DNA from 2 places in the Streptomyces sp. WAC05292 genome. Region 2 is predicted to be linked to the other one. Evidence: riboswitches for the same ligand, from Rfam matches in the RefSeq annotation. Region 2 holds a riboswitch; the other holds the start of a gene.

Region 1 (5,244 bases), on a different contig from region 2:
CAGCACTCCACGGGCCGCTCCGGCGCCTGCACGGCGTACATCCAGGCGACCTTGTGGCGCATCTGCGTGAGGAGGGCGATCAGCCCGGGGCTGGCGGAGGCCTGGGCGAGGGTCTCGTGGAACCAGCTCCCCAGCGCCCGCAGGTCCTCGCCCTGCCCGCCCCTGGCCCTTTCCTGGCCGAGCCTGACCAGGCCGCGCAGCACCTTCAGGTGGCCCTCGGTGCGCCGCCGCGCGGCCCTGGCGGCCGCGAGCGGCTCCAACAGCATCCGCATCTCCAGGAGGTCGGCGGCCTCCTGCTCGGTCGGCTCGGCGACGCAGGCGCCCGCGTGCCGCCGGCTGGTCACGAAGCCCTCCGACTCCAGGGTCCGCAGCGCCTCGCGGACCGGGACGCGCGAGACGCCGTACCGGCGGGCCAGCTGCTCCTCGGTGAGCCTGGCGCCCGGTTCGAACGCCCCGGAGACGATGTCGTCGCGGATCGCAGTGCACACCGCGTGCGCGGGAATACGCAAGACCGGACCTCCGCCCTGTTTTTTTCCGATTGCCGGCACCGATGCCGCGGCCGCGCGGATCGTACGGAAACTCTATGGCAATTCCCGCCGTTTTCCGAGGGCGGCAGGAAATCGGCGGTATTTCGGCCGGTGTGCGGCGGCCGGAAATCGGCGGGCGGCAGCGCGAAGGCCCCGGCTCGGTGAGCCGGGGCCTTCGCGGAAGGCTGCTGCGCGGGTCAGAGGCTGACGCCGTGGCTGCGCAGGTAGGCGATCGGGTCGATGTCGGAGCCGTACTTGGCGCCGGTGCGGGCCTCGAAGTGCAGGTGCGGGCCGCTGGAGTTGCCGGTGGAGCCGGAGAGGCCGATCTGCTGGCCCGGGGTGACCTGCTGGCCGACCGAGACGCTCAGCGAGTTGAGGTGGCCGTACTGGGTGTAGGTGCCGTCGGCGTGCCGGATCACGACGTTGTTGCCGTAGGCGCCGCCCCAGCCGGCCTCGACGACGGTGCCGACGCCGACGGCGCGGACGACGGAGCCCTCGTCGGCGTGGAAGTCGATGCCGGTGTGGCTGCCGGAGGACCACATGCCGCCGCCGGCGCGGTACTGGGTGCTGACGTAGGAGCCGGCGAGCGGGGAGACGAAGGTGTTGAGGCGCTTGCGCTCCTCCTCGCGGGCGGCGCGCTCGGCGGCCTCGCGCTCGGCCTTGGCCTTGGCCTCGGCCTTCTGCTTGGCCTCGGCGGCGCGCGCCTTCGCGTCGGCCTCGGCCTGCGCCCTCAGGGCGGCGGCCTCGGCGGCGGCCCGCTGGGCGTCGGCCTGGGCCTCGATCTGGCCGGCGACGTCCTCGGCGGTGACGACCGCGTTCAGACCGGTGTCCTCCATGGAGGGGCCCTTGTCCGACGCGGCGAAGGCCGGGGCGGCGAGGGTGCCCACCACGCCGGTGGTGGCGAGGGCGGCGACGCCGGCGTATCCGGCGGTCTTGCGGCTCAGACGGCTGGAACCACGGTGCTTGCCGGCGGCACGGCTGCCAAAGGCCATGGAGAGGCTGATCCTTTCCTTCCCTCTCGCCTACCGGGTTAGCTGACGGGTTCGGAGCAGGAAGGTCTCCTACGGGCACCTCTTGCGAGGCGGCCCGATTCACCCCAAGGGACGTGTGGGTCCCCGGCTCCCCTGGCTCGCGCCGTACGGGGACTCGGCGATCGCTGCCCGGTGCCGCGGGTGCGGCGCGTATCAACTGACGGACAGCACGGCCGACGCTAGGCGGATCATCAGTCAATCACCAAATGGTCACGGCCTTTTGTTGCGCACGCCACACCGCATACGGGCAACCTCCGCAGCAAATCCGGACACAAAGGGCCCCGGCGGACAAGCCGCCGGGGCCCTCGGGGAGTTGCCCGTCAGTTGCCGACGACGGTCACCTCTCCGATGCCCAACGCGCGCACCGGGCCCTCGATCTGCGCGGCGTCACCGACGAGCACGGTCACCAGCCGGTCCACCGGGAAGGCCTGCACCACGGCCGTGGTGGCCTCGACGGTGCCCGTCTCCGCCAGCCGGGCGTACAGCTGCGCCTGGTAGTCGTCGGGGAGCTCCTGCTCGACCTGGTCGGCGAGGGTGCCGGCGACGGCCGCGGCCGTCTCGAACTTCAGCGGGGCCACGCCCACCAGGTTCTGCACCGCGACGTCCCGCTCGGCATCCGTCAGACCGCCCTCGGCCAGCGTCCGCAGCACCTTCCAGAGGTCCTCCAGCGCCGCACCGGTGTTGGGGGTGTCCACCGACCCGCTGATGGCGAGCATCGAGGCGCCCCGGCCGTCGGCGGTGGAGCGCAGCACCTGGCCGAAGGCGCGCACGCCGTACGTGTACCCCTTCTCCTCGCGCAGCACCTTGTCCAGGCGCGAGGTGAGGGTGCCGCCCAGGCAGTACGTGCCGAGCACCTGCGCGGCCCACACCCGGTCGTGCCGGTCGGGGCCGGTGCGGCCGATCAGCAGCTGGGTCTGGACGGCGCCGGGCCGGTCGACGATGACGACGCGGCCGGTGTCGTCGGACTCGACCGGGGGCACGGGGCGGGCCTGGCCCGCGTCGCCCGTCCAGGCGCCCAGGGTGTCGGCCAGGAGGGCGTCCAGGTCGATGCCGGCCAGGTCGCCGACGATCACCGCGGTGGCCGTCGCGGGGCGCACGTGCGCCTCGTAGAAGGCGCGGACGGCGGCGGAGTCGATCCGGGCGACGGTCTCCTCGGTGCCCTGGCGCGGGCGGGACATGCGCAGGGAGGCCGGGAAGAGCTGCCGGTAGAGCTCCTTGGCGGCGCGGCGCTGCGGGTTGGCCAGCTCGTGCGGGATCTCGTCCAGGCGGTTGCGGACGAGGCGGTCGACCTCGCTGTCGGCGAAGGCCGGCGCGCGCAGCGCCTCGGCGAGCAGGCCGAGGGCCTTGGCCAGCCGGGAGGCCGGCACCTCCAGGGAGACGCGCAGGCCGGGGTGGTCGGCGTGCGCGTCGAGGGTGGCTCCGCAGCGCTCCAGCTCGGCGGCGAACTCCTCGGCGGAGTGCTTGTCGGTGCCCTCGGACAGGGCGCGCGCCATGATGGTGGCGACGCCGTCCAGCCCCTCCGGCTCGGCGTCCAGCGGTGCGGCGAGGTTCACCTCGACCGCGATGACCTGCTGGCCGGGCCGGTGGCAGCGCAGCACGGTCAGGCCGTTGGGGAGGGCGCTCCGCTCGGGGGCGGGGAACGCCCACGGCTTGGGCTGCCCGGCAGCGGGCCGCGGGTGGAAGGTCATCGTGACGGCTGCGGTGTCGCTCACTGCTCCGCCCCCTCGTTCTCGTTCTCGTTCGCGTCGGAGTCGTCGGCGGCGAGGGGCTCGTAGACGAGCACCGCGCGGTTGTCGGGGCGCAGCCGGGCCGCGGCGACGGCCTGCACCTCCTCGGCGGTGACGTCGAGGACGCGCTGCACGGCGGTCAGTGCCAGCTGCGGGTCGCCGAAGAGGACCGCGAAGCGGCACAGTTCGTCCGCCCGGCCGGCGACGGTGCCCAGCCGGTCCAGCCACTCGCGCTCCAGCTGGGCCTGGGCGCGCTCCATCTCCTCGGCCGTGGGGCCCTCGGCGGCGAACCGGGCGAGCTCCTCGTCCACGGCTGCCTCGATGGCGGGCACCTCGACGCCGCTGGAGGTCTTCACGTCCAGCCAGCCCATCGAGGGGGCGCCGGCGAGGCGGAGCATGCCGAAGCTGGCCGCGACGGCCGTCTGGTCGCGGCGGACGAGGCGGTTGTGCAGGCGGGAGGACTCGCCTCCGCCGAGGACGGTCAGCGCCACGTCGGCGGCGTCGCAGTCGCGGGTGCCGTCGTGGGGCAGCCGGTAGGCGGCCATCAGGGCGCGGGCCGGGACGTCCTCGGTGATCTCCTCGCGGAGCTGGCCGCCCATGGTGTCGGGCAGCGTGCCGTCGCGCGGGGGCTGCTTGCCGTCGTGGGCGGGGATGGTGCCGAAGTACTTCTCGATCCAGGCGAGCGTCTGATCCGGGTCGATGTCGCCGACGACCGACAGCACCGCGTTGTTGGGCGCGTAGTAGGTGCGGAAGAACGCGCGCGCGTCCTCCAGCGAGGCCGCGTCCAGGTCGGCCATCGAGCCGATCGGCGTGTGGTGGTAGGGGTGGGGCTCGGGGTAGGCCATGGCGGTCAGCCGCTCGAAGGCGGTGCCGTACGGGACGTTGTCGTAGCGCTGGCGGCGCTCGTTCTTGACGACGTCGCGCTGGTTCTCCATGGACTCCTCGTCCAGGGCGGCCAGCAGCGAGCCCATCCGGTCGGCTTCGAGCCACAGCGCCAGCTCCAGCTGGTGGGCCGGCATGGTCTCGAAGTAGTTGGTGCGCTCGAAGCTCGTCGTGCCGTTGAGGGAGCCGCCGGCGCCCTGGACGAGCTCGAAGTGGCCGTTCCCCGGTACGCTCGCGGAGCCCTGGAACATCAGGTGCTCGAAGAGGTGAGCCAGGCCGGTGCGTCCCTTGACTTCGTGGCGCGAGCCGACGTCGTACCACAGGCAGACCGCCGCGACCGGGGTCAGGTGGTCCTCGGAGAGCACCACGCGCAGGCCGTTGGCCAGCCGGTGCTCGGTCGCTGTCAGGCCGCCGGAGCCGGCCTGGGCTGTGGCCGTGTGACCCATGGGCATGTGGTCCCTTCGATCGCGATGCAGAGAATTCCGTCAGACCTGCCACTGTATGCAAGCGCGCCGGGCGCCGGAGAAGTTCCCGGCCGGTACCCGGGTCGGAGTCGGGCCTGTCGGTGCGTCGGGACACAATGGTCCGCGACGACCCCCGTCAGCCCCTTCCACCAGATCCAGCCAGACCGCCCAGCCAGACCCCCAGCACATCCCTTTTCTTGGTTAAGGAGCCGCGCAGCGATGGCCCGCCGCAGCACGAAGACCCCGCCGCCGGAGGACTTCGAGGAGAACATCCTCGACATCGACGTCGTCGACGAAATGCAGGGCTCCTTCCTCGAGTACGCGTACTCGGTGATCTACTCCCGCGCCCTGCCCGACGCCCGCGACGGCATGAAGCCGGTGCACCGGCGCATCGTCTACCAGATGAGCGAGATGGGCCTGCGCCCCGACCGCGGGTACGTGAAGTGCGCCCGCGTCGTCGGCGAGGTCATGGGCAAGCTGCACCCGCACGGCGACGCGTCGATCTACGACGCCCTCGTGCGCATGGCGCAGCCGTTCTCGATGCGCCTCCCCCTGGTCGACGGGCACGGCAACTTCGGCTCGCTGGGCAACGACGACCCGCCGGCCGCCATGC
Region 2 (5,244 bases):
ACGAGGCCGTCGAGGCCATCAAGGAGGCGAAGAGGCGCGGATTCCGGGTGACGACGAACTCCACGTTCTTCAACACCGACACCCCCCAGACGGTCATCGAGGTGCTGAACTACCTCAACGACGACCTCAAGGTCGACGAAATGATGATCTCACCCGCCTACGCCTACGAAAAGGCTCCCGACCAGGAGCACTTCCTGGGCGTCGACCAGACCAGAGAACTCTTCAGGAAGGCCTTCGCAGGCGGAAACCGCCGCCGCTGGCGCCTCAACCACTCACCGCTCTTCCTGGACTTCCTGGAGGGCCGGGCCGATTTCCCCTGCACGGCCTGGGCCATTCCCAATTACTCCCTCTTCGGCTGGCAGCGCCCCTGCTACCTGATGAGCGACGGGTACGTGCCCACCTACCGGGAGCTGGTCGAGGAGACCGACTGGAGCAAGTACGGCCGCGGCAAGGACCCGCGGTGCGCGAACTGCATGGCGCACTGCGGCTACGAGCCGACCGCCGTCCTCGCCACCATGGGCTCGCTGAAGGAGTCGCTGCGCGCGGCCCGCGAGACGGTCGGCGGCGGCAGGGGCGGCCGGCCGTGACCGAAGAGGCGCCCTCCGGCTTCGACCTGCGGGCCCTGCTGGCCGAGCGCGGCGGCGAGCGGTACGAGCTGCACGCGCGCCACCTCAACCCGCAGCTGCCGCGGATGCTCCACACCATCGGCTTCGACAACGTCTACGAGCGGGCCGAGGGCGCCCACTTCTGGGACGCCGACGGCAACGACCACCTGGACATGCTGGCCGGGTTCGGGGTCATGGGGCTCGGCCGCCACCACCCCGTGGTGCGCCGGGCGCTGCACGACGTCCTCGACGCCGGACTCGCCGACCTCACGCGCTTCGACTGCCCGCCGCTGCCGGGCCTGCTCGCGGAGCGGCTGCTCTCGTACAGCCCGCACCTGGACCGCGTCTTCTTCGGCAACAGCGGCACCGAGGCCGTCGAGACCGCCCTGAAGTTCGCCCGGTACGCCACCGGGCGCCCCAGGATCCTCTACTGCGACCACGCCTTCCACGGGCTGACCGCCGGAGCGCTGTCGGTCAACGGGGAGCGCGGCTTCCGCGACGGCTTCGCGCCGCTGCTGCCCGACACCCGCATCCCGCTCGGCGACCTGGCCGCCCTGGAGCGGGAGCTGCGCGGGGGAGACGTGGCGGGGTTCGTCGTCGAGCCGATCCAGGGCAAGGGCGTGCACGCCGCACCGCCGGGCTTCCTGGCCGCCGCCCAGGAGCTGCTGCACCGGCACAAGGCGCTGCTCATCGCCGACGAGGTGCAGACCGGCATCGGACGTACCGGCGACTTCTACGCGTACCAGCACGAGCCGGGCGTCGAGCCGGACCTGGTGTGCGTCGCCAAGGCGCTGTCCGGCGGGTACGTCCCCGTGGGCGCCACCCTGGGCCGGGACTGGATCTTCCGCAAGGTGTACTCGTCCATGGACCGGGTGCTCGTCCACTCCGCCAGCTTCGGCTCCAACGCGCAGGCGATGGCGGCCGGGCTCGCGGTACTCGCCGTCATGGAGGACGAGCAGCTGGTGGCCCGCGCCCGTGCGACGGGCGAGCTGCTGCGCGGGCGGCTCGCGGCGCTCGTCGGCGACTACGAGCTGCTGCACGAGGTGCGGGGGCGGGGGCTGATGGTCGGCATCGAGTTCGGGCGGCCGTCGTCGCTGGGCCTGCGCAGCCGCTGGACGGTGCTCCAGGCCGCCCGCAAGGGGCTCTTCGCGCAGATGGTCGTGGTGCCGCTGCTGCGCAGGCACCGGATCCTGACGCAGGTGTCGGGGGACCGGCTGGAGGTCATCAAGCTGATTCCGCCGCTGGTGATCGACGAGGCGGACGTCGACCGGTTCGTCGGGGCCTTCCGCGAGGTGATGGACGAGGCCCACGACGGGGGCGGGCTGATGTGGGAGTTCGGGCGGACGCTCGTCAGGCAGGCGGCCGCGGGGAGCTGAGCGGTCCGGGGGCGCCGGCGGCCGGCCGGCGCCCTCCGGCCGCAGGGGCTTCAGTCGAGCAGCCGGTCGCGGAGGCGGTCCAGGGTGGCGGGGGCCAGGCGCAGGCCCTCGGCCAGGTAGCGGTCGGTGCCGCCCCACCGGGCGTCGATGGTGTCGAAGGCCGCGGCCAGGTAGGCGGCGCGGGCGTCGAAGAGCGGCGCGAGCAGCTCCGTCGCCTCGGGGGAGCGGGCCTCGGGGATGCCGCTGCCGGGGCGCACGCGGTAGCGGCGGTGCGGGGCGTTCGACTCCAGGTAGTCCGCCAGGATCGCCTCCCGCTCCACCCCCAGCGCGAGGAGCGTGACGGCGACCGCCACCCCGGCCCGGTCCTTGCCGGCGGCGCAGTGCATGAGCGCCGGAACGCTGTCCTCGGCCAGCGCGTGCAGCACCCTGCCGTGCTCGGCGGTGCGCTCCACGACCATCGCGCGGTAGGAGTCCGTCATCCGCGCGGCCGCCCTGCCGTCGCCCAGGATGCCGCGGAGCTGCTCGGTGTCCCCGTCGCGCACCATCGTCCAGAAGTCCGCGCCGGCGGCCGGGTCGGAGAGCGGGATGTTGAGGTTGCGCACGCCGGCGAGCGGTATGTCAGGGCCTTCCATGGCCTGGTCGACGGCGTTGCGGAAGTCGAAGACGGTGTGCAGGCCAAGCGATTCGAGGAACTCTGCATCGGTTTCGGTGGCATGCGCCAGATGTCCGCTTCGGTAGAGTCGTCCCGACCTGACCCGACGTCCGTCGAGAGTCGGAAGGCCGCCGACATCGCGGAAGTTGCGTACGCCGGCCAGCTGCGGCTCGGGCGCCCGTCCGGCCGGAGGGGGCGTGGGTATCTGCTGGGTCACGTGGATCCTCCGCATCGTCGCCGGATGTCCGAATTGAGCTGCTTGGGGCCAACGTGCCGCCGTCGGAGGGGAGATCGGGCGCAGCCCCGTGAGCCAGATCATACGGTGACCGTGCGTGCCCGAGGGGAAAACGTGAAAGCCCCGGCCGGAGGGCCTGTTGGCACAAGCGAATGGACACAGGGTGACCGGAATTCCGCCGGAATCGCGTTCCTGTGAATCCGTCAGGTAATTCGCGGCTTGTTCCGCCCCGTCGGACTCGATTACCTTCGCGACCGATCCGGACGGACCGCCTAATCCTGCCGCCGCCCGGAAACCGCACTCGACCATTCACGCGACCGGCAGGAGCGGGGGAACCAGGTAGGCCGCCGTCGCCGGGGTTCCCGCTCCGGAAACGGCTCGGGGTGAAGCCGTGCACGTCCCGCTCGCGGGGCCGTGCCGGCCGGACAGCTCCCGGTCCGAACCCGACAGCTCACCTCGCAGGCGCCGGAGAGGAATCCGCCATGCCGGCAAAGGGCAAGCACCGCCGTCCGAAGTCCCGCTCGATAGCCCGGGGTTTCGCCGCCGCCGGAACCGGAGGCGCCGCGCTCGCGCTCCCGCTGGTCGGCGCCGCCGGCGCCCACGCGGCGCCCGCCGCCACCGCCGCCGCCCCCGCGGTGGCTCCGCAGACCCACTCGGCGGTGCAGGCGCAGCCCGCCGCCGCACCGGCCGCCGCCCCCGCCCCCGCCGTCTACACCGTCGTGCCGGGCGACTGCCTCTCCACCATCGCCGCGGACCGCGGCGTCGAAGGCGGCTGGCAGCAGCTGTACGCCGACAACCGCGAGGCCGTCGGCTCCGACCCGTCCCTGATCCACCCCGGCCTCCGGCTCAGCCTCGGCGCGCCGGGCGCGGCCGGGGCCGCGGCGCCCGCCCCGGCGGAGAAGCCCGCAGCCAAGCCGGCCGGCAAGCCCGCCGCCGCGCCCGGGAAGAAGTCCCCGGCACCGGCGGCGGCAGCCGCCGCCGGCCGGCGCGCCGCCAAGGCCGCGGCCGACCGGCAGGCCGCCGCCCCGAAGGCGCCCGCCCCGCAGGCCGCCGCACCCGTCGCCGCCGGTTCCTTCGTCGCCCCCGTCGGCGGCGGCGTCTCCACCGCGTACAAGATGTCCGGTGCCATGTGGTCCAGCGGCTACCACACCGGCGTCGACTTCGTCGCCGCCTCCGGCACCCAGGTCCGGGCCGTCGGCGCCGGCACCGTCGTCTCCGCGGGCTGGGGAGGCGCGTACGGCAACGAGGTCGTCATCCGGCACGCGGACGGCAAGTACTCCCAGTACGCCCACCTCTCCCAGCTGTCCGTGACCGCCGGCCAGAGCGTCACCGCCGGCCAGGGCATCGGCCTCTCCGGCTCCACCGGCAACTCCACCGGCCCGCACCTCCACTTCGAGATCCGCACCGGCCAGTCCTACGGCTCCGACATCGACCCGCTCGCCTACCTCCGCTCCAAGGGCGTCACCATCTGAGGCCCGCCCCGGGCAGGGGCGGCCGCCGGACCCGTGCGGGGCCGGGACCCGAGGGGGGTCCCGGCCCCGCACGCCTCTATTCCGAACCGACCGGGTGGTATAGATCACGGCCCGTCAACCCCTGCCTACGGTGGCGTAGGTCACGTGGCGCGGTGAAAAATACGGTCTTGTGGCAGTGACGACGATGACAGAGACGACAGCGACCGCACGCAGGACCATCGGCTCGTACACGGCGATCGGGGACAGCTTCACCGAAGGGGTCGGCGACCCCGGGCCCGACGGGAGGTTCCTCGGCTGGGCGGACCGCCTGGCCGTCCTCCTGGCCGACCAGCGGCCCGAAGGCGACTTCCGCTACGCGAACCTGGCGGTACGCGGCCGCCTGCTCGACCAGATCGTGGCCGAACAGGTCCCGCGCGCCAAGGAACTCGCCCCCGACATGGTCAGCTTCTGCGCCGGCGGGAACGACATCATCCGCCCCGGCAGCGACCCCGACGCCGTCGCCGAGCGCTTCGAGGCGGCCGTCGCCGACCTCACCGGCGCCGTCGGCCTCGTCATGATCACCACCGGGTTCGACACGCGCGGCGTGCCCGTCCTCAAGCACCTGCGCGGCAAGGTCGCCACGTACAGCGCGCACGTGCGCGCCATCGCGGACAAGTACGGCTGCCCCGTCCTCGACCTGTGGTCCCTGAAGTCCGTCCAGGACCGCCGCGCGTGGGACTTCGACCGGCTGCACCTCTCGCCCGAGGGCCACACCCGCGTCGCCCTGCGCGCCGCCCAGGTACTCGGCCTCGACGTGCCGACCGACCCCGACCAGCCGTGGCCGCCGCAGCAGCCCCTCAGCTCCGTCGACGCCACCCGCGACAACATCCAGTGGGCCCGCGAGCACCTCGTCCCCTGGATCGGC

The links. Region 2 has a riboswitch for cyclic di-AMP ahead of EF903_RS18045 (LysM peptidoglycan-binding domain-containing M23 family metallopeptidase). Riboswitches for the same ligand answer to the same signal wherever they lie in the genome.
Positions count from the first base shown of each region.
Region 1: another riboswitch for cyclic di-AMP. It lies ahead of EF903_RS16735 (M23 family metallopeptidase); the one in region 2 lies ahead of EF903_RS18045 (LysM peptidoglycan-binding domain-containing M23 family metallopeptidase).

Region 1 is NZ_RPSE01000138.1:1,090-6,333, forward strand. It holds gene EF903_RS16730 (GntR family transcriptional regulator) at 1-509, opposite strand, end outside; gene EF903_RS16735 (M23 family metallopeptidase) at 725-1,519, opposite strand; cyclic di-AMP (ydaO/yuaA leader) riboswitch at 1,532-1,689, opposite strand; gene EF903_RS16740 (pitrilysin family protein) at 1,879-3,246, opposite strand; gene EF903_RS16745 (pitrilysin family protein) at 3,267-4,613, opposite strand; gene EF903_RS16750 (DNA topoisomerase (ATP-hydrolyzing) subunit A) at 4,851-5,244, shown strand, end outside.
Region 2 is NZ_RPSE01000160.1:4,759-10,002, reverse strand. It holds gene hpnH (adenosyl-hopene transferase HpnH) at 1-587, shown strand, start outside; gene EF903_RS18055 (aspartate aminotransferase family protein) at 584-1,981, shown strand; gene EF903_RS18050 (tyrosine-protein phosphatase) at 2,032-2,850, opposite strand; cyclic di-AMP (ydaO/yuaA leader) riboswitch at 3,161-3,346, shown strand; gene EF903_RS18045 (LysM peptidoglycan-binding domain-containing M23 family metallopeptidase) at 3,351-4,340, shown strand; gene EF903_RS18040 (SGNH/GDSL hydrolase family protein) at 4,525-5,244, shown strand, end outside.